3 regions of the Pseudomonas sp. AC247 genome follow, and region 3 is predicted to be linked to each of the others. Evidence: riboswitches for the same ligand, from Rfam matches in the RefSeq annotation. Region 3 holds a riboswitch; each other region holds the start of a gene.
The links. Region 3 has a riboswitch for cobalamin ahead of cobW (cobalamin biosynthesis protein CobW). Riboswitches for the same ligand answer to the same signal wherever they lie in the genome.

Region 1: it holds a riboswitch for cobalamin, as region 3 does, so the genes downstream of both, cobO (cob(I)yrinic acid a,c-diamide adenosyltransferase) here and cobW (cobalamin biosynthesis protein CobW) in region 3, are expected to answer to the same signal.
Region 2: it holds a riboswitch for cobalamin, as region 3 does, so the genes downstream of both, ACZZ0B_RS09210 (TonB-dependent receptor plug domain-containing protein) here and cobW (cobalamin biosynthesis protein CobW) in region 3, are expected to answer to the same signal.

Annotation. Positions count from the first base shown of each region.
Region 1 covers NZ_OZ409829.1:3,885,563-3,893,316, reverse strand. The annotation lists gene ACZZ0B_RS17540 (PQQ-dependent sugar dehydrogenase) at 1-998, opposite strand, end outside; gene ACZZ0B_RS17535 (hypothetical protein) at 1,065-1,649, opposite strand; cobalamin riboswitch at 1,813-2,042, shown strand; gene cobO (cob(I)yrinic acid a,c-diamide adenosyltransferase) at 2,124-2,735, shown strand; gene ACZZ0B_RS17525 (cobyrinate a,c-diamide synthase) at 2,732-4,132, shown strand; gene bluB (5,6-dimethylbenzimidazole synthase) at 4,129-4,779, shown strand; gene cbiB (adenosylcobinamide-phosphate synthase CbiB) at 4,776-5,684, shown strand; gene cobD (threonine-phosphate decarboxylase CobD) at 5,677-6,669, shown strand; gene ACZZ0B_RS17505 (cobyric acid synthase) at 6,666-7,754, shown strand, end outside.
Region 2 covers NZ_OZ409829.1:1,975,490-1,983,243, reverse strand. The annotation lists gene ACZZ0B_RS09220 (autotransporter outer membrane beta-barrel domain-containing protein) at 1-898, opposite strand, end outside; gene ACZZ0B_RS09215 (EAL domain-containing protein) at 1,152-2,735, shown strand; cobalamin riboswitch at 2,835-3,040, shown strand; gene ACZZ0B_RS09210 (TonB-dependent receptor plug domain-containing protein) at 3,134-5,071, shown strand; gene ACZZ0B_RS09205 ((2Fe-2S) ferredoxin domain-containing protein) at 5,071-5,430, shown strand; gene ACZZ0B_RS09200 (ABC transporter substrate-binding protein) at 5,427-6,356, shown strand; gene ACZZ0B_RS09195 (MBL fold metallo-hydrolase) at 6,504-7,754, shown strand, end outside.
Region 3 covers NZ_OZ409829.1:2,710,464-2,718,217, forward strand. The annotation lists gene ACZZ0B_RS12440 (ATP-binding protein) at 1-615, opposite strand, end outside; gene cobN (cobaltochelatase subunit CobN) at 754-4,602, opposite strand; gene cobW (cobalamin biosynthesis protein CobW) at 4,606-5,679, opposite strand; cobalamin riboswitch at 5,779-5,990, opposite strand; cobalamin riboswitch at 6,960-7,181, shown strand; gene ACZZ0B_RS12455 (CbtB domain-containing protein) at 7,306-7,503, shown strand; gene ACZZ0B_RS12460 (CbtA family protein) at 7,515-7,754, shown strand, end outside.

The DNA.
Region 1 (7,754 bases), 1.2 Mb from region 3:
GCGTAATCCGGGGCGATGGCCTTGGCCACCAGATCCAGATTCTGTGGCGACACTCGAACGTCGACGTGCTGCCCGTAATAACTGAACGGCCAGCCGTAGAAACCGCCGTCCTTCACTGAAGTAATGTAATCCGGCACCAGGTCGCTGCCGATCTCGTCACGCTCGTTGACCGCTGTCCACAGTGCGCCGCTGGTAGGCTCCCAAGCCAGGCCGTTGGGGTTGCGAATGCCCGAAGCGAAAATCCGGTGATTGCCGGTCGCCCGATCGACTTCCCAGATCGCCGCGCGGCCTTCTTCTTTATCCAGGCCGTTCTCACCGACGTTACTGTTTGAGCCGACCGTGACGTACAGCTTATCGCCGTCCTTACTGGCGATGACGTTTTTGGTCCAGTGATGGTTCAACGTGCCGCCGGGCAGATCGGTCACTTTGATTGGCTGCGACTTGATCTCGGTCGCGCCGGGTTCGTAGTGAAAGCGCAACAGGCGATCGGTATCAGCGACATACAAATCATTGCCGACCAGGGTCATGCCAAAGGGCGAATTGAGGTTCTGCAAAAACACCGTGCGCGTCTCGGCCACACCATCGTGATCGGCGTCGCGCAGCAGGGTGATGCGGTTCGGGCTCGGCACGCCGGCCCCAGCCTTGCCCATGACTTTCTTCATGACCCAGCCACGAACGCCGCTGCTGTCGTCGGGTTTCGGCGGTGCATTGGTTTCCGCCACCAGCACATCACCGTTGGGCAGCACGTAGAGCCAGCGCGGATGATCGAGGCCTTCGGCAAATGCCGCGACTTGAGTGCCGACCGCCGCCGTCGGTTTGCCGCCCTCCGGCCAGCCGATCGCCGGGGCGATGTTCACCGTCGGGATCAGGGTCTTGTTCGGTTCGGGCAATTTCGGCGACGGGCCGGTGCCGTCGGTGACTTGCAGGCTGGAGGATTCACCGCAGGCGGCGAGCCCTCCGGCGAGGGCGATGACGAAAACGAGCTGGGGCTTGCGCATTGCTGATCTTCCCTATGAATGCATTCCTAATCATAGAGGAGGTCGCAAGCCCGATGGTTCAACTGCTCAGCCGCGGGCCTCCTTGAACAGCACGGCAATGCCGGGATGATAATTGCCGGCTTCGCTGCGCAATTTGCGGTAGGCGTAGGGGAAATACCAGGCGACCGCGCAGGTGTGTTCCTTTTGCAGGTCGTCGACCATGTCTTGCAGCTCTTCGGGGCTGGCGCTGTGTTGGGCTTTTTGCGGGGCGACAAACAGGCAGCCGAGCTTGAGGTCGCTGGCAAAGCTGATGCGTTTGGCATCGTTGGTAATGTCGAGCAGGGCTTGGGTCAGGTTGAGGTTGGTGACCCGTGGCCAGCGCTGCGTAGCCTGAATGTAAGCGCGATCTTCGGCGCTGGCAATGAACAGGTCGGCGCGGGCATTGCGCTCACCTTCTTCATTCTGTTTGCGCGTGGGCGTGTCGTTCAGGGTGACCAGTTCGGCCATCCACGCCGCTGCCGAGAGCAGGCCGAGATTGGCTTTCTCGTCATGCCAGTACGGTGTGTCGCTGTCGCCGCGTACGGCGTTAAAGCGGTCGATACAGTCAAACCAGCGTTCAAGCAGCGGGCGCAGGAATTCCAGGCGCGGGTTGCTGATGATCATGCCTTGCATCGTCATCATCCTTATTCTTGTGATGGGCTTTTTCGGGAAAAGCATGGCTCTTTGATATCATTTGTATCAGTGTGGCACAAGATTGGCGCCAGATAATTGATCGACGGCAGTTATTCGCCCGATGGCCGCCTCTTTAATTGACGCTCCACCCCCAACCCTCTAACCTTCGCGGCTTGTTTCAGGTGCTCTGTGACCCACGTCGACAGAGTGAAACAGGGAAGCCGGTGAGGGTTGTCTTCAGGTGAAGAACAATCACGATCCCGGCGCTGCCCCCGCAACGGTAAATGAGTAAAAGCTGCGCCTTGAGCCACTGCCTCGACAGAAGCGGGAAGGCGCGCAGCCAGGCCAACGCCGCTCATGAGCCCGGAGACCGGCCTGATCCATCCAGCGGCATCACGGTGGGCGATGCCAGGCTTTTTGCCGTCTATTCTTGTGCCTGCCCGCCGTTATCCAGCCCCAACGGAGAGCTCCCCCATGACTGATTCCCCCGAGCGCGACGAACGCCATCTGGCGCGTATGCAGCGCAAAAAAGCCGTGATCGACGAACGCATCGCCAACTCCCCCGACGAGTGCGGCCTGGTGCTGGTGCTGACCGGCAATGGCAAAGGCAAGAGCAGCTCGGCGTTCGGCATGCTCGCCCGCGCCATGGGGCACGGCATGAAGTGCGGCGTGGTGCAGTTCATCAAGGGGCGTAACAGCACCGGCGAAGAATTGTTCTTCCGCCGCTTCCCCGAGCAAGTGCGCTTCCATGTCATGGGCGAGGGCTTCACCTGGGAAACTCAGGATCGCCAGCGCGACATCGCTGCAGCCGAAGCGGCATGGGCGGTTTCCCGTGAGCTGCTGCGTGATCCGTCGATCGGCCTGGTGGTGCTCGATGAACTGAACATCGCCCTCAAGCACGGCTACCTCGATCTCGATCAGGTGCTCAGCGATCTGCAGGCACGTCCGCCGATGCAGCACGTGATCGTCACCGGTCGCGCGGCCAAGCCGGAAATGATCGAGATGGGCGACACGGTCACCGAAATGGGCATGCTCAAACACGCCTTCCAGGCCGGCATCAAAGCGCAGAAAGGCGTCGAACTTTGAATCAACCACGTCACTGCCCGGCGGTGCTCATCGCCGCTCCGGCCTCCGGTCAGGGCAAGACCACCGTCACCGCCGCGCTCGCCCGTTTGCATCGCAATCAGGGGCGCAAAGTGCGCGTGTTCAAATGCGGCCCGGACTTCCTTGATCCGATGATCCTCGAGCGTGCCAGCGGTGCGCCGGTGTATCAACTGGACATGTGGATGGTCGGCGAGCAGGAGAGTCGTCGGCTGTTGTGGGAAGCCGCTGCCGAGGCGGATCTGATTCTGATCGAAGGCGTGATGGGCCTGTTTGACGGTACGCCCTCGAGCGCGGATCTGGCGCGGCATTTTGGTGTGCCGGTGCTCGGGGTGATCGACGGCACGGCGATGGCGCAGACCTTTGGTGCGCTGGCGCTGGGACTGGCCAAGTATCAGCCGGATCTGCCATTTGCCGGGGTTTTGGCCAACCGGGTTGGCACGTTGCGTCATGCGCAATTGCTGGAAGGCAGCCTTACCGAAGGTCTGCGTTGGTACGGCGCATTGTCGCGCGAGACCGGCATTGAATTGCCGAGTCGGCATCTGGGGCTGGTCCAGGCCAGCGAACTGAATGACCTCGATGTGCGTCTCGACGCCGCAGCCGATGCACTGGCCAGCAGCTGCGAGGTAGCGCTGCCACCGGCCGTGGAATTTGCCGCGCCGGACGTCGTCGCTGTTGAGCCGCTGCTGAAGAATGTGCGCATTGCCGTTGCACGTGATGAGGCGTTTGCCTTCACTTACGGCGCTAGCCTGGATCTGCTGCGGGCGATGGGCGCCGAGTTGAGCTTTTTCTCGCCGATCCGCGATACGCAATTGCCGGAGGCGGACAGTCTGTACCTGCCGGGCGGTTATCCGGAATTGCACCATGTTGCGTTGTCGCAGAACACCGCGATGGTTGCGGCAATCCTTGCACACCATGCGGCGGGCAAGCCGTTGCTCGCTGAGTGTGGCGGGATGCTGTATTTGCTCGATTCGCTGACGGATGTTGAAGGCACTCGCGCTGAGCTGGTTGGGCTGCTCAAGGGCGACGCGGTGATGCAGAAGCGTCTGGCGGCGTTGGCGTTGCAGGCGGTGGATCTGCCGGAAGGTTCGTTGCGTGGGCACACTTATCATCATTCGTTGACGACTACCGAACTGACGCCGATTGCTCGAGGGCTGAGCCCGAATGGTGGGCGCGGCGCCGAGGCGGTTTATCGGGAAGGGCGGATGACGGCTTCTTATGTGCACTTCTATTTTCCGTCGAATCCTGCGGCTGTCGCTGCATTGTTTGCGCCGTCCCTTGAGGACGCTATCGCGAGCAGGCTCACTCCTACAGTGGGCGATGGTGTGCCTGACGAAACGCAATCCCCTGTAGGAGCGAGCCTGCTCGCGATGGGGCCATGACCGACAACGCATTCTCCGAAGCCGAGCGCGAAGCGGTTTACAGAGCCATCGCCGAACGCCGCGACATGCGCCACTTCACCGGTGGCAGCGTCGAGCCGGAGCTGTTGCGCCGACTTTTGGAAGCCGCCCACCAGGCGCCAAGCGTCGGCCTGATGCAGCCCTGGCGCTTCATTCGCATCAGCGACCGAACGTTACGCGGTCAGATCCAGAGCCTCGTCGAAGCAGAACGCATCCGCACAGCCATTGCCCTCGGCGAGCGCAGTGACGAGTTCATGAAACTCAAGGTCGAAGGCATCAACGACTGCGCTGAGGTGCTGGTCGCCGCGCTGATGGATGATCGCGACAAGCACATTTTCGGGCGCCGCACGCTGCCGGAAATGGACATGGCGTCGTTGTCCTGCGCGATTCAAAACCTCTGGCTGGCCTCGCGCGCAGAAGGCTTGGGCATGGGCTGGGTCTCGTTGTTCGAGCCACAGGCACTCGCCGATCTGCTGAAATTGCCGGCAGGCGCCAAACCCCTGGCTGTTTTGTGCCTGGGCCCGGTCAAGGAGTTCTATCCGGCGCCGATGCTGGTACTCGAAGGGTGGGCGCAGGCGCGGCCGCTCAATGAGTTGCTGTATGAAAATTATTGGGGAGTGAGTCAATGAGTGTGGCGTTGTTGAGTGTCGCCGCAGTGGCGCTGGATGCGCTGCTCGGTGAACCGAAACGCTGGCATCCGCTGGTGGCGTTCGGCAATTTTGCCGGGCGCATCGAGCAACGTTTCAACGGCGGTGGTCGTGGCTGGCGCAGCCATGGCGTCACCGCGTGGGTGATCGCGGTGCTGCCGCTGACGTTGCTTGCCACGGCCTTATCATGGGCGCCGTACGTGGGTTGGGTGGTCGAAATTCTCGCGTTGTATTGCGCCCTCGGCATGCGCAGCCTCGGCGAGCATGTCGCCCCGGTGGCCGCAGCGTTGCGCGCGGATGATCTGGACGAAGCGCGCAAGCGAGTCGGCTATCTGGTCAGTCGCCAGACCGATGAACTCGACAGCACCGCCGTGGCCCGCGCCGCCACCGAATCAGTGCTGGAAAACGGCAGTGATGCGGTGTTCGCCGCGCTGTTCTGGTTTGTTGTCGCCGGTGCCCCGGGCGTAGTGCTCTATCGCTTGAGCAACACGCTCGATGCGATGTGGGGTTATCGCAACGAGCGCTTTGAGCGTTTCGGCTGGGCCGCAGCGAAAATCGACGACGTGCTCAACTACATTCCTGCGCGTCTGGTGGCGTTGACCTACGCGCTATTGGGCAAAACCCGACTCGCCTTGAAATGCTGGCGTACGCAGGCGCCAAAATGGGACAGCCCCAACGCCGGCCCGGTGATGGCGTCTGGCGCAGGAGCGCTGGGTGTTGAATTGGGTGGCCCGGCGATTTACCACGGCGAACTGCATGAGCGTCCGCAACTTGGCGAAGGCGCTCCGGCCGATGCCGATTCCATCGACCGTGGCTGGCAATTGGTCCAGCGCGGGGTATGGTTATGGCTGCTGATTCTCTGCGTGGGGGCTGAATTCTATGCTTGAGCACGGTGGCCGACTGCGTAAGGCGGCGCACGATTACGGCATCGCCGAGGCGGACTGGCTCGACCTGTCCAGCGGTCTCGCGCCGTGGCCATTTCCGATCCCGGAAATCCCGCTGCGTGCCTGGGCGCGCTTGCCGGAAACCGATGACGGTCTGGAGCAGGCCGCGTGTGATTACTACGGCGCGACGCAAGTGCTGCCGGTCGCCGGTTCGCAGATGGCCATCCAGTTGCTGCCGCGTTTACGTCGCGCCGGCAAGGTCGGCGTGTTGTCGCCGTGCTATGCCGAGCATGCCGAAGCTTGGCGCCGCAGTGGCTATATCGTGCGTGAAGTGCTGGAACAGGAAGTCGAGTTTTTCCTCGACAGCCTCGACGTGCTGGTGGTGGTCAATCCGAATAACCCAACCGGCCTGAGCCTGACCCCGGCGCGGCTGCTCGACTGGCATGCGCGACTGGCGCAGCGCGGCGGTTGGCTGGTGGTCGATGAAGCGTTCATGGACAACACGCCGCACCTGAGCCTGGCGGCGCATGCGCATCAGGTCGGGCTGATCGTGCTGCGATCGTTCGGCAAGTTTTTTGGCTTGGCCGGGGTGCGGCTGGGCTTTGTACTGGCCGAGCGCAAGTTACTCAAGTTGCTCGCCGAGCAGGTCGGGCCGTGGGCGGTCAGCGGGCCGACGCGGGTGCTCGGGCAGGCCTGTCTGCAAGACACTGAAAACCACACACGCCAGCGGATTCGCAGCGGTGAAGCCTGCGAGCGCCTGGCGACGCTGCTTGAGCGCTACGGCTTCAAACCGCAAGGCGGCTGCGCGTTGTTTCAGTGGTTGATCACTGATCAAGCGCAATCGCTGTACGAATTCATGGCCCGACGCGGCATCCTCCTGCGCATCTTCACCCATAACAGCAGCCTGCGTTTCGGCCTGCCTGCTGATGCGGCCGAGGAAGCGCGACTCGAACAGGCGTTAATCGCCTTCGCCAAGGACAATCCATGACCACCTTGATGGTGCAGGGCACCACTTCCGACGCCGGTAAAAGCACGCTGGTGACCGCACTGTGCCGCTGGGCAACCCGTCAGGGCGTCGCGGTGGTGCCGTTCAAGCCGCAGAACATGGCGCTCAACAGCGCGGTGACGGCAGACGGCGGCGAGATCGGTCGTGCGCAAGCGGTGCAGGCGCAAGCGGCGTTCCTCGAACCGCACACCGACATGAATCCGGTGCTGCTCAAGCCGAACAGCGACACCGGCGCCCAAGTGATCATTCACGGTCGCGCGGTGACGTCGATGAATGCCGTGGCCTATCACGACTACAAAGCCATCGCGATGAAAGCTGTTCTGGTTTCTCACGAGCGGCTCAGTGCTGCGTATCCACTGGTGATGGTCGAGGGCGCAGGCTCGCCGGCCGAGATCAATCTGCGCGCTGGCGACATCGCCAACATGGGCTTTGCCGAAGCGGTGGATTGCCCGGTGCTGCTGATTGCCGACATCAATCGCGGCGGGGTTTTTGCCCATCTGGTCGGCACGCTGGAGCTGCTCTCGCCGAGTGAGCAGGCGCGAGTCAAAGGCTTCATCATCAACCGTTTTCGCGGCGACATCGCCTTGCTGCAACCGGGCCTCGACTGGCTGGAACAGCGCACCGGTAAGCCGGTGGTGGGCGTGCTGCCGTATGTGATGGATCTGCATCTGGAAGCCGAGGACGGCATCGATCAGCGCCAGACCGACAAGGCCGAACAAGTGCTGAAAGTGGTGGTGCCGGTGCTGCCGCGCATCAGCAACCACACCGATTTCGATCCGCTGCGTCTGCACCCGCAGGTCGACCTGCAATTTGTCGGGCCGGGACAGGCGATTCCGGCTGCCGATCTGATCATTCTGCCGGGCTCGAAAAGCGTGCGCAGCGATCTCGCCTATTTGCGCGCCAATGGTTGGGACACAGCGATCAATCGGCACTTGCGCTACGGCGGCAAAGTGCTGGGGATTTGTGGTGGTCTGCAGATGCTCGGTGAGCAGGTGCATGATCCGCTCGGTCTTGAAGGCGCACCCGGTTCGAGTGCCGGTTTGGCTTTGCTGGCGTTTGCAACGACG
Region 2 (7,754 bases), 730 kb from region 3:
GGCCATTGGTGCTGAGGGTGCCGTTATTGGTCAGGCGGGTATTGCCGGCGCCACCTTCGGTGAAGAGGCCGAAGGCGTTCATGCCGATAGCCTGGACGCTGGCGGCGCTCACCACGGTGGTGTTGCCGTTGACCGCTCGGGTGTGAACCCCGGCGTGATTGCCGATGCCGGCAGTCGGCAAGGTATCGTCGATGATCGGCAGCCCGGCAGACAACGCATCGTCGTTGTTCACCAGAATACTCACCCCGGCACCCACATTGACGTTGCTCTCGCCACTGCCGGTGGCCTTGGTCCAGATGCCGTTACCGCCAAGCAAGGTGATTTGCCCGCTGCCTTGATGGCTGAGGTTGATCGCACCGCCGCCGCTGGCGTTGATGTCGATGCCATCGTGCTCGTTGCCGACCACGCTGTTGAGAATATTCAGCGTGGTGCCGGAACTGACCGAGAACGTCGACGACCCGCTGCCGGCGTTGGTGATTGCCAGGGCGTCGAGCCCACTCCCGCCGACGTTGACCGTGTTGGTACCGCCATTGACGGACAGGTCAGCGTTGCCGGTGCTGCCAATCACGTTGGCAAACACCGCGTTCGCGGCCGTGGGCGGAGTGCTGTCGATCGTCGTGCCGCTGAGGGTCAGCGTGGTGTTGGCGTTGTTGCCGCGGCTGAGCAGTGACGACCCCGCCGTGGTGGTAATGCTCGTCCCCGCTTGAGTGCTGATCGCCGCATCGACAGTCACAGCGGGCATACAGGTTTGCGAGACGTTATAGGCACCCGCCGCCAGCGGTCCGCAGGCGGCCTGCGCGTCTGTCAGCATCAGCGCATTGGCCATGGCGACCACCACGGCACTGCGCAGCAAATGCGGGGCAAACCCGCCGATGGAGTGCTCGCAAACACGTTGCATGAAAACCTCCTTGTTAGGTGTTATCCACGGCGAACGGGCCACGCTCGGCGCCACTTGAATGTTGCCTGCTGATCACAGCTATAGACCTTAGTAGTTATTTCCGAAGAAGGAGCAAAACCGACCGAGGCTCAACCCATTCATCACCGACATTGATCTGCAGCAATATCGGCAAACCGCAACCGCCGTATTCTGTCTTTGCTGGATACAGCCGTGCTGTGCGCACGTCACAGGCCTGTGGCCAAGGTGGCGACAAATGAACAAAAAACGCATCGTCTGGGGGAGCATTCTCCTGGGGTTTCCGTGTGTCTTGCTGCCAGTGATTCTGATGGGCTACCTCGCCTGGATGCTCAATCTGGCGTCTGCTCAGCAGCGTCTGGAAACTCTCGCCGCTGTGGCCTCCAGCCGCGCCAATGGCACGTTCAACGAAGCCGCCGGGGCGCTGAAAGCCATCGCCGGTTCCCACCTGGTACCGTGCACGCCCGAGAGCATCGATGAGATGCGCCTGCTGACCATCAACACCTTCTCGGTGAAGTCAGTCGGCTATGTCGAAGAAGAGATTTACGCCTGCGGTTCCTGGGGGCCGGTCGGTCATCACGCCGTCCCTTGGCGCGAAGACTTCACCAGCGCCGATGGCGTGCGCGTGTCGCTCGGTGTGCAGTCACGCATCGTCCCGGCCAAACCGATGATGGCCCTGCAATATGCAGCGTTCAATGTGCTGGTCGACCCTGAGCAATTCCTCCAGGTGATGCTCGAAGACGATCTGCATCTGGCGGTCGCGACCGCGACCGGCCAACTGGTCAGCGCCTCGCGCCCGGGGGCCGAGCATTTTCTGAGTCGAGTGCACTCCGGCCCTCACGCAGGCCTTGAAGACGGTTATCTGTACACCCTCGTACACAACGGCGACTGGGTCGCCATTGCCACGCTGTCGCGCCATGAATTGATGCAGGGGCTGGTCCGCCGGGAAATGCTGCTGTTGCCGATTGGCGGCTTGCTCGCCGGCGTGTTGGTGTTGCTGATCATCCGCCGCACCCGGCAGCGCTTGTCGCCGCTGGCCGAGCTGAAACTGGCGGTGCGCAATCGCGAGTTCATCGTGCACTACCAACCGATCGTCAGCCTCAGCGATGGCGCCTGTGTCGGCGCCGAAGCACTGGTGCGCTGGCGCCATCCGGACGGCACGCTGGTGCGCCCCGATGCGTTCATTCCGCTGGCCGAGGACAGTGGCCTGATTTTGCCGATCACCGATCAGGTGATCGATGCGGTGATGCGCGACCTCGGTCCGCTGCTGGTCAAGGAACGGCAGCTGCACGTGGCCATCAATCTGGCGGCCAGGGATGTCAGCAGCGGTCGTTTCCTGCCCGGTCTGGAAGCGGCTGCCCGCAACGCCGGCGTGCAGCAGAAGCAGATCTGGCTGGAAGCCACCGAACGCGGTTTTGTCGATATCGACGCCGCCCGCGCCACCGTCAATCAGGCGCGCTCGCTCGGTTATCTGGCGGCCATCGACGACTTCGGCACCGGGTTTTCCAGCCTTCAGCATGTGCAGCAGTTGCCGCTGGACGTGCTGAAGATCGACAAGTCGTTCGTCGACAACATCGATCAGGATGCGGCGACCGGTTCCGTGACCGGGCACATCATCGAAATGGCCAAAAGCTTGCGCCTGAAGATCGTCGCAGAAGGCATCGAAACCGCGGCGCAACGCGATTACCTGCGCGACCACGGCGTGCATTACGGCCAGGGCTGGCTGTTCGGCAAACCGATGCCGGCCGAGGAGTTTCTGCGCTTTTATCGAATGCGCGCCAACGTGGTCATCGACCACGCGGCGCTGGAGGGTGTGGCCTGAGGTCAGAAGCGCGCCTTGACCGAGACCATGAAGTTGCGTGGATCACCGTAGTAGTTGCCGAAGGTGCGCAGAAGTTGACGAACGGTCTTTCGAATGTTCAGATGCCGCCCTGTTTCAGGTGTCCCATGCCGCCGTGCATGGGGTGAAACGGGAAACCGGTACGTTCGAATCGAACAAGTCCGGTGCTGCCCCCGCAACGGTAGGCGCGTGATGCTTTCAACAAACCACTGTGGCCAGACGGCCATGGGAAGGTGAAAGCCTCGATACGCGCGAGCCCGGAGACCGGCCCGAAATGTCTGTTTGGCAAAATCCTGCGGTGGGCGGGCATGGGCCGGTATTGGCTGTGCGCGATGCCTTCTCCTGCATGCTCTTCTGCGAAGATCCTTTTCGAGAAGACAATGATTCGACCTTTCAACACCTCTGCTCCAACCCTTCTGTTCGGCTGCCTGTTCAGCCCTCTGTTGCTGGCCGACGACACGGCGCTGGAACTCAATCAGCAAATCGTTTCCGCCCCGTCGGTGGAGTCCACCACCGTCGCCGACATGGCGCATTACGGCAGCAAAGTCGAAATCGTCAGCCGCGAACAGATCGAGCGCGCCGGGCCGAGTGCCGACGTCAGCCGGGTCATGCAGATGTTCATTCCCGGCCTCTACGTCGCGCCGAAAAACGGCCCGTTCGACTACGGCACTTATTCGCTGCTGGGCGGGCACAATGACGACACGCTGATCCTGCTCGACGGCGTGCGCCTGAACAATCGCCTGTACGGCGGCCTCTATCTCGACACCCTGCCGGCCAACGCGATCGAGCGCATCGAAGTGCTCAAGGGTGGGCAGAGCCTGTTGTTCGGCACACAAGCGGTGTCGGGGGTGATCAACATCGTCACCCGCAGCCCGCAGTCGCGCCAAGCCATGGGCGAAGTGAACCTGGGCGTCGACACCTTCGGCGGCACCACCGAAGACGCGCGAGTGGAAAACATTTTCACCAACGGTTTTGGCGATCTGGGTTTGCTGGCGTACGTCAGCCACAACGTCTCCGACGGTTATCAACCGTATCGCAACCGCAACCTGAAAAACGTCACCGAGAAAAAGCGTGCCTACGAAGTCACCACGTTCGGTGGCAAGGCGATCCAGTCGTTCGGCGACGATTCGCGGCTGGAGCTGTTTTATCAATACGCCGACGCCAAACTCGATTTCGCCCGCCCGGTCGACAATCACAACACCACCAACGACCGTGTGCAGCAGATCGCTACCGCGACGTTCGAACAGAGCCTCAACGAGCGCTTCAGCTACTTCGTCAAAGGCCACATCAACGATTGGGACACGCGTTACACCCGGGTCAACAATGTCGAGGGCGGCGCCACCAAAGTCATCAATCACAACGACTACTGGGGTTTCACTGACTGGGGCGTGCAGGCCGAAGGCAAGGCTGAACTGCCCGGCGGCCATGTGCTGGTGTTCGGCAGCGACAACCAATGGTTCAAGGGTCAGGACGATGTGCTGATCATTGACAACGACAAGGCCGAAGCCCACGCGATCTATACGCAATTGCGCCCGCAGATCGACGCCCTGCCCGACTGGCATCCCAGCATCGGCGTCCGTCACGAGGCCATGGGCGGCGGCGACAGCGCCACGGTCGGCATGCTCACTTCGCTGTATGACCTCAGCGACAACTGGTCGCTGCGCGGTCAATACGGCAGCGCCTACAAGCTGCCGAATGCCGAGCAACTGTTCGTCAACGAACCGGGCGACGAGCTTGGCAACCGCAATCTCAAACCGGAAAAAAGCCGCAACGCCGAGCTGGGCCTCGACTACAAAGGTTTTTTGCTCGACCGCGAATTCAGCGCCAGCGTGACCCTGTTCAAACGCAAGATCGACGACCTGATTACCCTCGACGACATTCAGTGGGTCAACGGTGAAGGGCAGATCCGCATGCGCGGTTTCGAGGCCGACGCCAAACTGGCGCTCAATGACCAATGGAGTGTGCAGGCGGACATGACCCGCAACCTCACCGAGTCGCGCACGGGCGTGACCATCAATGACATTCCGAGCTTCTTCGCCCGCTCGCGCGTGGGTTATGAGTCGGAAAATCGCCTGTGGGGCGCTGGCGGGGCGATCCGTTATATCCGCGACATCACCAGTTCGAAGCAGGTCGAGTACGGTCATTATTCGGTGGTGGATGCCGACGCCTATCGCTACCTCGACAGCGCCCATCAGCACCGCGTCAGCCTGTTGGTGGAAAACCTGTTCGACCGCAATTACGTCACCAGCCGTTCGAGCAACGTCGACAACCTCGGGCGGCCGTTCACCTCCGAAGTGCGCTACACGTATCGCTTCTGATGAGTCAGATCAAAACCATCGACGGCGTCGACACGCACCCGGACTGGTCGCACGTGCCGGCGCATGCCCGCCACGTGTTCATCTGCACCGGCCCGCGCTGCACCCAGCGCGGTGCCCAGCAGTTATGGAAAACCCTGCGCCGGCACTTGCTGGAACATGACCGCATCGAGACGCCGGGCGGCGTGTTGCTGACCCGCACGCATTGTCAGTTTCCGTGCAACCTCGGGCCGGTGCTGACGGTGTACCCGGAGACGTGCTGGTATGGCGTGCACAGCAAGGCTGACGTGCAGCGATTGGTCGAGGTGCATCTGGTCGGCGGTGAGGTGGTCGAGGATTTGCTGATCAGGGCGCAGCCATGAAAACGCTTGGGTTATGCCTGGCCGCCCTGCTCGGCGCAGCACCGGTATTGGCCGACAGTTACCGCAACTGCGGCGAAACCTGGAACGCCGCGCCGCCGTCACGGATCGTCGCGCTCAATCAGCACGCGGCGGACATCGTTCTGGCGCTGGGAGCCGGGCCTGCGCTGGTTGGCGTGGCGTATCTGGACGACACCGATGCCGGCCAGCGTCAGGCTGAGTACTTCGGCGTACCGGTGATCGCCCGTCAGTACCCGGCCAGCGAGGTGCTGTACGCGCAGCGGCCGGACCTGGTGATCGGCGGCTTCGCCACCGCTTTTGGTGACGGCGTGACATCGCGCTCAGGGCTGGCGCGCAACGGCGTCGGCTCGTACTTGCTGGAGTCGGCCTGCGCCGGGCATTCACTGGATTACTTCGGGCATGTGCGCAACGACCTGCTGACCCTGGGCCAGTTACTCGACAAACAGCAGCAGGCTCGGCAACTGATCGACGCCATGGACGCGGACCTCGCCAGCGTGCGCGCGCTGGTCGGCACGGAAAAACCGCTGTCGGTGTTCTATCTCGACAGCGAAGTCAAAGGCCTCGACAGCGAAGGCCAGCGCGGTTTCGTCACCCCGCTGTTGGCCGCTGCCGGCGCCCGCAATGTGTTCGCCGAGATTAATCTGTATCGGGTGACGGTGAGCCGCGAAACCCTCCTCGCCAGCGACCCGGACGTAATCCTGCTGGCCGACGCCGAATGGTCACCGGCCCGCCGCAAACGCTATCTGCTGAGCCACGATCCGGTGCTGTCGCAACTGCGCGCCGTGCGCGAGAACCGCCTGATCGACATTCCCTTCACCCACTTGCTGCCCACGCTGAACAGCGGGCGGGTTGCGCTCGACCTGGCGCAGCAGATCAAAAATCTAAAAGATCAGCAGACATCTCCCTGATCCTTCTTTGGCGTATTAGACGATCCTCCAATTGCTGTTGGATGCTCAATTTGCGATCCTCTGGCTCCCTGTGTAGAGCTCCGCTCGGGACTCGAGAAGCACTACCAAACAGCACTTCGCAAGCGCCAGGAAATAAAGGACGACCTTATGCCACGGAATGAGCCGCGTGACCCGATACAACCTGAAGAACGAAGGGATGGAGTCTTGGTATATGTTAACCAGGCCGATATGCATCCAAAGGAAAATAAACATACGGTTTTGTTGGATGTTCGAAACCATCAAGATGCCGTACGCCTCTCAGAATTTTTCAATGATAGACGCGATAGACCGGCGTCGATGTTTGAGCTCAAATACACTCCACCAAGCCGTACACTAAGCCGTAACGGGCAGTTCAGACACAATCTACTTAAAGAAGGTTATTGGTATTTTTTGCCGTTCCGTTACTTGGAAACTGCGGTGTACACGGCTGTACCAGAAGGTGGAGGGGGCGAACTCTATCTGCGGGCATCATTGAAAATTGAAGGCTCGAAAATAAACATTAGTGGGTTTCGATCGCCCTCCCCTCCCCAAGATAAAAAAATACTCTCGCCATTTTCCTTAATGCTTTCATGCTACCCATCATATTCAACTGCAGAATTAACGGTGGTCGATTGCGGCCATGCCAACTGGAATGAAATTAGAACCAATGGCCGTCTATATATTTATGATACTGGCGCGTCTCGAACTTTTAACGCCCAAAAAGTACGAGAGATAGTTGAACGACGCGCCATCCACCTAGAGAACAACACAACCGTCATCATCAGTCATTGGGATATTGATCACTTTCATGCTCTTCTCGCTTTTCAGCCCTCAGAACTAAGCAAAATCGAAAGGATTATCGCGCCTTGCAACATACCTGAGACCGATACCTATTCTCGCGTAATAACAATGCTGCAAGATCAAGAGATTGAAGTAGTTTCCGTACCCCACGCGTCTAGGCACGCACACCAATGGCAGAGACGCAGCATCGAACTGGTTCCTTTCGGGTGCATCGAAAATATCCATATACTGCGAGCGACCACTGGAGTTTCGAGCAATCAGACAGGTATCGTAGTTGCTGTAGCAGGGTCAGATAAAGTAGCGTTGCTGACCGGCGACCACCACTATCAGAAAGTGTTCAGGGGTTATGAGCGACTTGGATTCACCTACAGTGATTGTGTCATGGTGGCACCGCATCATGGCGGCCATGCGGGCCCTATCAATAAAGCCGACTCACCGTTCGTCAATATCGTGATTCCACTCTCGTGTGGTAATAACCAATGGGAACATCCCTATGAAAATACGCTCAACAGGATTTCAACTCTGCAGGGGAGTCCCCCGATAAGAACTGATTTGCATGGCGATCTCAAGTTTCTCATC
Region 3 (7,754 bases):
GGTTTGCTGCTGGGTTTCCCACTGTGCGCAGAAGGCTTGCGGGTCACTGTCGAAATCCAGTCGACGGCGAATGATTTGCCCACGCTCGACCGGTGCGGTGTGACCGCTGAGAGCAACGTTCAAGCCGAAACGATCGAGCAACTGCGGACGCAACTCGCCCTCTTCCGGGTTCATCGTGCCGATCAACACGAACTTTGCCGAATGGCGATGAGAGATGCCGTCGCGTTCGATCAAGTTGGTGCCGCTGGCGGCGACGTCGAGCAGCAGATCGACCAGATGATCGGGCAGCAAATTGACTTCATCGACATACAGCACCCCGCCGTCGGCCTTCGCCAGTACGCCCGGCGAAAACTGCGCCCGGCCCTCGCTCAGGGCCGCGTCGAGGTCGAGGGTGCCGACCAGCCGTTCTTCGGTGGCGCCCAGCGGCAAGGTGACGAACTGACCGCTGGCGAGCAAGTCGGCCAAGCCGCGCGCCAATGTCGATTTGGCCATGCCGCGCGGGCCTTCGATCAGCACGCCGCCGATTTTCGGGTCGATGGCGGTGAGGCACAGGGCGAGTTTCAAGTCATCGGCGCCGACCACGGCGGAGAGCGGGAAATGCGGAGTGTCGGTCATCTTGGTTACTCAGTCATGGTCGGTGAAAAGTTTTCAAACGGTAGGAGCGAGCCTGCTCGCGATGGCGGCGTGTCAGGCAATTCAGTTCTCAATGACACAGCGCTATCGCAAGCAGGCGAAGGCCTGCAAGGGATCGCGTCAGTTATCTTCTTCTATATCCAGCAGTAGATTTTCCAGCGCTTCTTTATAAGCCCCCGGCTCCTGCCACATCCCCCGCTGTTGCGCTTCGAGCATGCGCTCGGTCATGTCGCGCAGCGCATGCGGGTTGTGCTCGCGGACGAAATCCCGCGTCGCCGGATCCAACAGATACGCGTCTGCCAGCAAAGCGTACTGATGATCGTCGATCAACTGCGTCGTCGCATCAAACGCGAACAGGTTGTCGACCGTCGCCGCCAGTTCGAACGCGCCTTTATAGCCATGGCGCTTGACCCCGTCGATCCATTTCGGATTCGCCGCCCGCGAGCGGATCACCCGGTTCAGCTCTTCCTTCAAGGTGCGAATTTTCGGCAGATCCGGCTGACTGTGGTCGCCGTGATAACTGGCGGCAGTTTCGCCGCGCAACGTTTCGACGGCGGCGAGCATGCCACCCTGAAACTGGTAATAGTCGTTGGAATCGAGCAAGTCGTGCTCGCGATTGTCCTGATTCTGCAGCACCGCTTGCACTTGGCTCAGGCGCTGGACGAATTGCTCGCGGGCGGCCGTGCCTTCGTCGGCACCGCCATAAGCGTAAGCGCCCCAGTTCAGATAGACCTCGGCCAGATCGTCGCGGCTTTGCCACAAACGCCCGTCGATGGCGCCCTGCACGCCCGCGCCGTAGGCACCGGGTTTGGCACCAAAAATCCGCCAACCGGCCTGACGTCGTGCAGTGTCTTCGTCGAGGCCGGATTGCAGCAGCGCCTCGCGTTCCGCGCGCACTTTGGCCGCCAACGGATTGAGATCGTCCGGTTCGTCGAGCGCTGCCACGGCTTGCACGGCGGCGTCGAACAGGCGGATCAGATTGGCAAACGCATCACGGAAGAACCCCGAGACCCGCAGCGTGACATCGACGCGCGGGCGGTCGAGCAGGCTCAGCGGCAAAATCTCGAAATCATCGACACGCTGACTGCCCGTGGCCCAGACCGGGCGCACGCCCATCAATGCCATCGCTTGGGCAATGTCGTCGCCACCGGTGCGCATGGTCGCGGTACCCCACACGGACAGGCCGAGCTGGCGCAGGTGATCGCCGTGGTCTTGCAGGTGCCGTTCTAGAATCAACGTCGCCGATTGGAAACCGATGCGCCACGCGGTGGTGGTCGGCAGGTTGCGCACGTCGACCGAGTAGAAGTTGCGGCCGGTGGGCAGGACGTCGAGGCGGCCACGGCTGGGTGCGCCGCTGGGGCCGGCGGGCACAAAACGACCGCCGAGGGCGTCGAGCAGACCACGCATTTCGGCGGGGCCGCAGGCGTCCAGACGTGGCGCGACGACCTCCCGCAGATTCTGAATGATTGCGCTGACCTCCGCCCAACGCGGTCCCTGTAGGAGTGAGCCTGCTCGCGATAGCGGTGGATCAGGTAAATCTCCAGCGACTGACACTCCGCTATCGCGAGCAGGCTCACTCCTACAAGGGGATTGCAGTGACTGGGAGATCAGTTGGGTGGCGAACAGTTCGAGGCGTTCGCGGGTGTCGCCGGCGGTGCGCCAGGCTTCGTTGCTTTGCGATTGCAGCGCCTCCGGGCGCGGGCCGATCCATGGCTCAGCCAGCGCGCAATCGAGCGGATCGAAGCCGAGTTCGAACGCCTTGGCCAGTGCGCGCAGCAGGCTCGATTGCGCGCCTTTGCCGTCCCCTCGCGGAATCCGCAGCAAGGCCAACAACGTATCAATGCGCAAACGTCCGCTCGGCGACTCACCGAAGATGTGCAGGCCATCGCGAATCTGCGATTCCTTCAGATCACACAAATAGGTATCCAGGCGCGGCAGCCAGATCGCCGCATCGGCGTCACTGTCCAGGCCCGCATCCAGTTGCAGTTCACGATCAATCTGCGTGTCGCGGACCAGTTGCAGGATGTCGCGCTGCAACTCACGGGCACGGCGCGGATCGAGCAGTTGCGCCTCGTAATATTCGTCGGCCAACAGTTCCAGATTGCGCAACGGCCCGTAGGTTTCGGCGCGGGTCAGCGGCGGCATCAGGTGGTCGATGATCACCGCTTGCGTGCGCCGCTTGGCTTGGGCGCCCTCACCCGGATCGTTGACGATAAACGGGTAGATATTCGGCAGCGGCCCGAGCAGCGCATCCGGCCAGCAGTTTTCCGAGAGGCCGACGCCTTTGCCCGGCAGCCATTCGAGGTTGCCGTGCTTGCCGACGTGAATCACGCCGTGCGCGCCGTAGGTGTTGCGCAACCAGAAATAGAACGCCAGATAGCCGTGTGGCGGCACCAGATCCGGATCGTGATAGACCGCGCTCGGATCGACCTGATAACCGCGCGCCGGCTGAATGCCGACGAAGGTCAGGCCGAAACGAATGCCGGCGATCATCATCCGCCCGTCGCGGCACAGCGGATCGTTTTGCGGCGATCCCCAGCGCTCGACCACGGCGCTGCGATTGGCTTCGGGCAACGCGTTGAACATCGCCAGGTAAGCGTCCATGGCCAGGCTTTGCTGGCAGGGCCGCAAGTCAATGGTGTCGAGATCGTTGCTGACGCCGCCGAGCAATTGCTGGATCAACTCGGTGCCGCTATTCGGCAGTTCTGCCGTGATCGGATAGCCCTCGGCCTGCAAGGCGCGAAGAATATTCAGCGCCGCCGCCGGGGTGTCGAGGCCGACGCCATTGCCGATGCGCCCATCGCGGGTCGGGTAGTTGGCGAGAATCAAGGCGATGCGTTTTTCGCCATTCGGCACCCGCGCCAGATCGATCCAGCGCCTTGCCAGTTCAGCGACAAAATCCATACGCTCAGGCTGCGCGCGATAGCAGACCACATCGGACTGACTGCGCTCGCTGCGCCAGGCCAGATCCTTGAAGCTGATCGGCCGGCTGATAATGCGCCCGTCGAGTTCCGGCAAGGCAATGTGCATCGCCAGATCACGCGGGCCGAGGCCCTGCTCACTGTCGCGCCAGCCGGGCTCGTTGTCTTGCGCGCAGATCGCCTGAATCACCGGAATGTTGCGGCGAAACGGCCGCAAATGCGGCGCTTCAGGGCTGGATTGAGCGAAACCGGTGGTGTTCAATATCACCCCTGCCTCGACTTCATCCAGCCAATCCTCGACCACCGAGAGGCAGCCGGGCTCTTTCAAACTGGCCACCGCGATCGGCAGCGGATTAAGCCCCGCCGCCTGCAAACGCTGGCAAAAAACATTGATGAACGCGGTGTTCGCCGCTTGCAAATGCGAGCGGTAAAACAGCACTGCCGCAACCGGTTGCTCAGGCCGCCATTCGGCTTGCCAGTCACTCAGTGCAGCGGTGTTTTTAGTCGGGTGGTAAATCGCCGTGCGCGGCAGGGTTTGCGGCTCGTTCCATGCGTAATCGCGGCCGAGCCAACGGCTGGCCATGCAACGGAAGAAATCCAGTGCGTTGCCCAGGCCGCCTTGGCGCAAGAACTGCCAGAGCCGGTCGCGATCTTCGGCGTTGACGGTGCTCAAGTCGCTGAGCTCCGGATCGGGCCGATCATCACCCGGCACCAGAATCACCTGCACACCGCGCTCGGCCAACTCGATCATACGCTCGACGCCATACCGCCAATAGGCGATGCCGCCGTGCAGCGAAATCAGGATGACCTTGGCGTGACGCAACACTTCATCGACGTACAAGTCGACCGAAGCGTGATTCTGCACCTGCATCGGATTGGCCAGACGCAGGCTCGGATAATCCTCGGGCAACTGCTGCGCCGCTTCGGCGAGCAGCGCCAGGCTGGAATCACCGCTGCACAGGATCACCAGCTCGGCGGGGGTTTGGCCAAGGTCGGCAATGTTGTCATCCGAGACGAAACCGCCGGGCTGAGTCCTGAGCAGGTGCATGGCTTAAACGCTGAGCGCAGCGCGCAGTTGCGCTTCGAGTTGCGCCGCGTCGAGTTCCTGACCGATCAACACCAGACGCGTCACGCGCACTTCCTCGGCGCCCCACTGACGGTCGAAATGCTTGTCGAAACGCGTGCCCACGCCTTGGATCAGCAAGCGCATTGGTTTGTTCGGGATAGCGGCGAAACCTTTGACACGGAGGATGCCGTGCTTGACCACCAGTTGCGTCAGGGCGTCGAGCAGCAGGCTTTCGTCGGCTTGCGGCAGTTCGATGGAGATCGAGTCGAAAGCGTCGTGATCGTGGTCATCGTGATCGTCATCGCCATCACCGTGGTGGTGATCGTGATGGCTGTGACGGCTGTCGATGTGTTCTTCGGAACCGGCGCCGAGGCCGATCAGCACGTCCAGCGGCAGACGACCGTTGCTGGCCTCGATGATTTTCACCGCCGGAGGCAACTCTTCGGCGACTTCGGCACGTACGCGAGCGAGGTCTTCCGGGCTGGTCTGGTCGGCCTTGTTGAGGATCACCAGGTCGGCGCTGGCCAATTGGTCGGCGAACAGTTCGTGCAGCGGCGATTCGTGATCGAGGTTCGGGTCGAGTTTGCGCTGCGCATCGACCTGATCCGGGAACGCGGCGAAGGTGCCAGCGGCCACGGCCGGGCTGTCGACCACGGTGATCACTGCATCAACGGTGCAGGCGCTGCGGATTTCCGGCCACTGGAAGGCTTGGACCAAAGGTTTCGGCAGGGCCAGGCCCGAGGTTTCGATGAGGATGTGGTCGAGGTCACCACGACGCGCGACCAGTTCGCGCATCACCGGGAAGAATTCTTCCTGAACGGTGCAGCACAGGCAGCCGTTGGCCAGTTCGTAGACGCGACCAACCGCTTCTTCTTCGCTGCAGCCGATGGTGCATTGCTTGAGGATTTCACCGTCGATGCCCAGCTCGCCAAACTCGTTGACGATCACCGCGATACGACGGCCCTGCGCGTTGTCGAGCATGTGCCGCAGGAGCGTGGTTTTGCCCGAGCCGAGGAAGCCGGTGACGATGGTGACGGGGAGTTTGGCCAGTGTTTTCATCGGTATGCCCTTTGGCAAGCGGCGGGCATACGGGACGAGAACCGGCAGCGCGCGTGCGTGCCTGGAGAGTTCGCCACCGGATCACCCCGCCCGGTTGTAGTGAGAATCTGTGACGAGGCAGGTCTCCTGGCTGACGGTGTTCAGGCGCGAGGCCTGGCGTTTGCTGCGCCTTCCCGCGGGCTCATCGATTGAGCTGGCAGTGGCGTGGCAGCGAACATCACCGTTCACAGTTGCGGGGGCAGCCGCGGCATTGACCGCGTTCCCTTCTTAGCTTCGGCGTGGGCCGAAGAACCTCGAAAGCGCAAGGCTACGCATCGGTTGGTGGTGGGTCAATGGGCGTTGAGTTTTGGTATTGGGGGCATATCCGTTGCTGCGGGTGCTGCCGCTGGCGGTTTCGCTCTTACAGCGAGTCACCTTTTCCAAACGCCGAAAAGGTAACCCAAAAGGCTTTGCCCCGGCGTACGGCACTTCGCTGAGGCTCAGTGTTCCCTCACTACGGTGTCCATCCGGGGGCATCGCCTACGGTTTGCTTCGCTGCACCTCCTCTCGATGTGTGCGGCTGCGCCGCACGGCGCTGCGCGCCTGCCCCCCGGATGGACACCTACGCTCGGCCTGCCGAAGGGGCAAAAGATCAAAAGCCAGAGCCAAAGCAGATCAAAAGATCGCAGCCTTCGGCAGCTCCTACAGGGGATTGCGTCGAAAGGTGGGTAGGCTGCCAGCCTGCTTTCGCCAGCGAACAAAAAGCACAGCCGATAACCCATGTAGGAGCTGCCGCAGGCTGCGATCTTTTGATCTTGCTCTTAAAAGATAAAGTCAAAGGATCGCGGCCTTCGGCAGCTCCTACAGGTGATCGCATCGGAAAGTATGTTGTCATCGCGAGCAAGCTTTGCTCCTACGAAAATCAAAAGCGGAACACCCACGCTCCTCACCACTCAACAGGATGAGCGTTAGCTCGGCTGCGGCTTTTGATCTGTAAGGCGACGTCGGAAGGCTGAGTGGAGGGATTGATCCGGGCGTGGGAGCGCAGCGACCGTTTGGCGCAGCCAAACACAGCGAGAGGAGGTGCAGCGAAGCAAACCGTAGGCGCTGCGCCCGGATCGATCCCGGAGCGAAGGGACCCCGAGCCCCAGCGAGCGGGCCGCACGTAGGAGCAAGCCTTTTCGGTTACCTTTTCGGCGTTTGGAAAAGGTGACCCGCCGTAAGGGCGGAACCCTAAGACGCCGTTACCGCAGCAACGGATCCACCCCAAAAAATTGACTAAAAACCCAACCCCATGCTCTCCTACACAACTTGTTACGGGTGCCCTTCACAGGGTGAAACGGGAAACCGGTGAATCATGTGCTTTACTCAAGCCCATGTCAGTCCGGTGCTGCCCCCGCAACGGTAAGCGAGCGAAGCGTCAAAACCACTGTGCCCGTACGGCATGGGAAGGAGACGCTTGCAGGTCGGCCTGACGCCAACCCCTCGTGAGCCCGGAGACCGGCCCGCAACACACAGCTCGCACCTCGTGCGTCGCTGAACATAACAAACCCGCGGTGGGCGGGCGCTGTTCGAACCTCTGCGAGCCCGACCCGCAGGGGTTTTCATGCGCTCGATTCACCCGCTGACACTCCAGAGGGAAGCGCCATGTCGATCATCAGCAGCACCGGCAGCAACACGGACAAAATCACCAGCAGCGCCACACTGAGCCAACGCCTGAGCGCCGCGATCTTCGCGTCGATCCTCGGCGCCAGCCTGGTCTACTTCGCCGGCTTCTCGCACATCGAAGCGGTGCACAACGCCGCCCACGATACCCGCCACAGCGCCGCGTTCCCGTGCCACTGAGACCTGCCGACATGATCAAGCGTATTGCGCAAACCGCAGGGTTCACCGGTCTTCTGGCCGCCCTGCTCCTCACCCTGCTGCAAAGCTTCTGGGTCTCGCCGCTGATTCTTCAAGCGGAAACTTTCGAAAAAGCCGAACCCATCGCCGTGCATGAACACGCCGAAGGCGCCATGGCCGGCCACACCCACGACGCCGAAGCCTGGGAGCCGGAAGACGGCTGGCAGCGCGTGGTCTCGACCACGGGCGGCAAT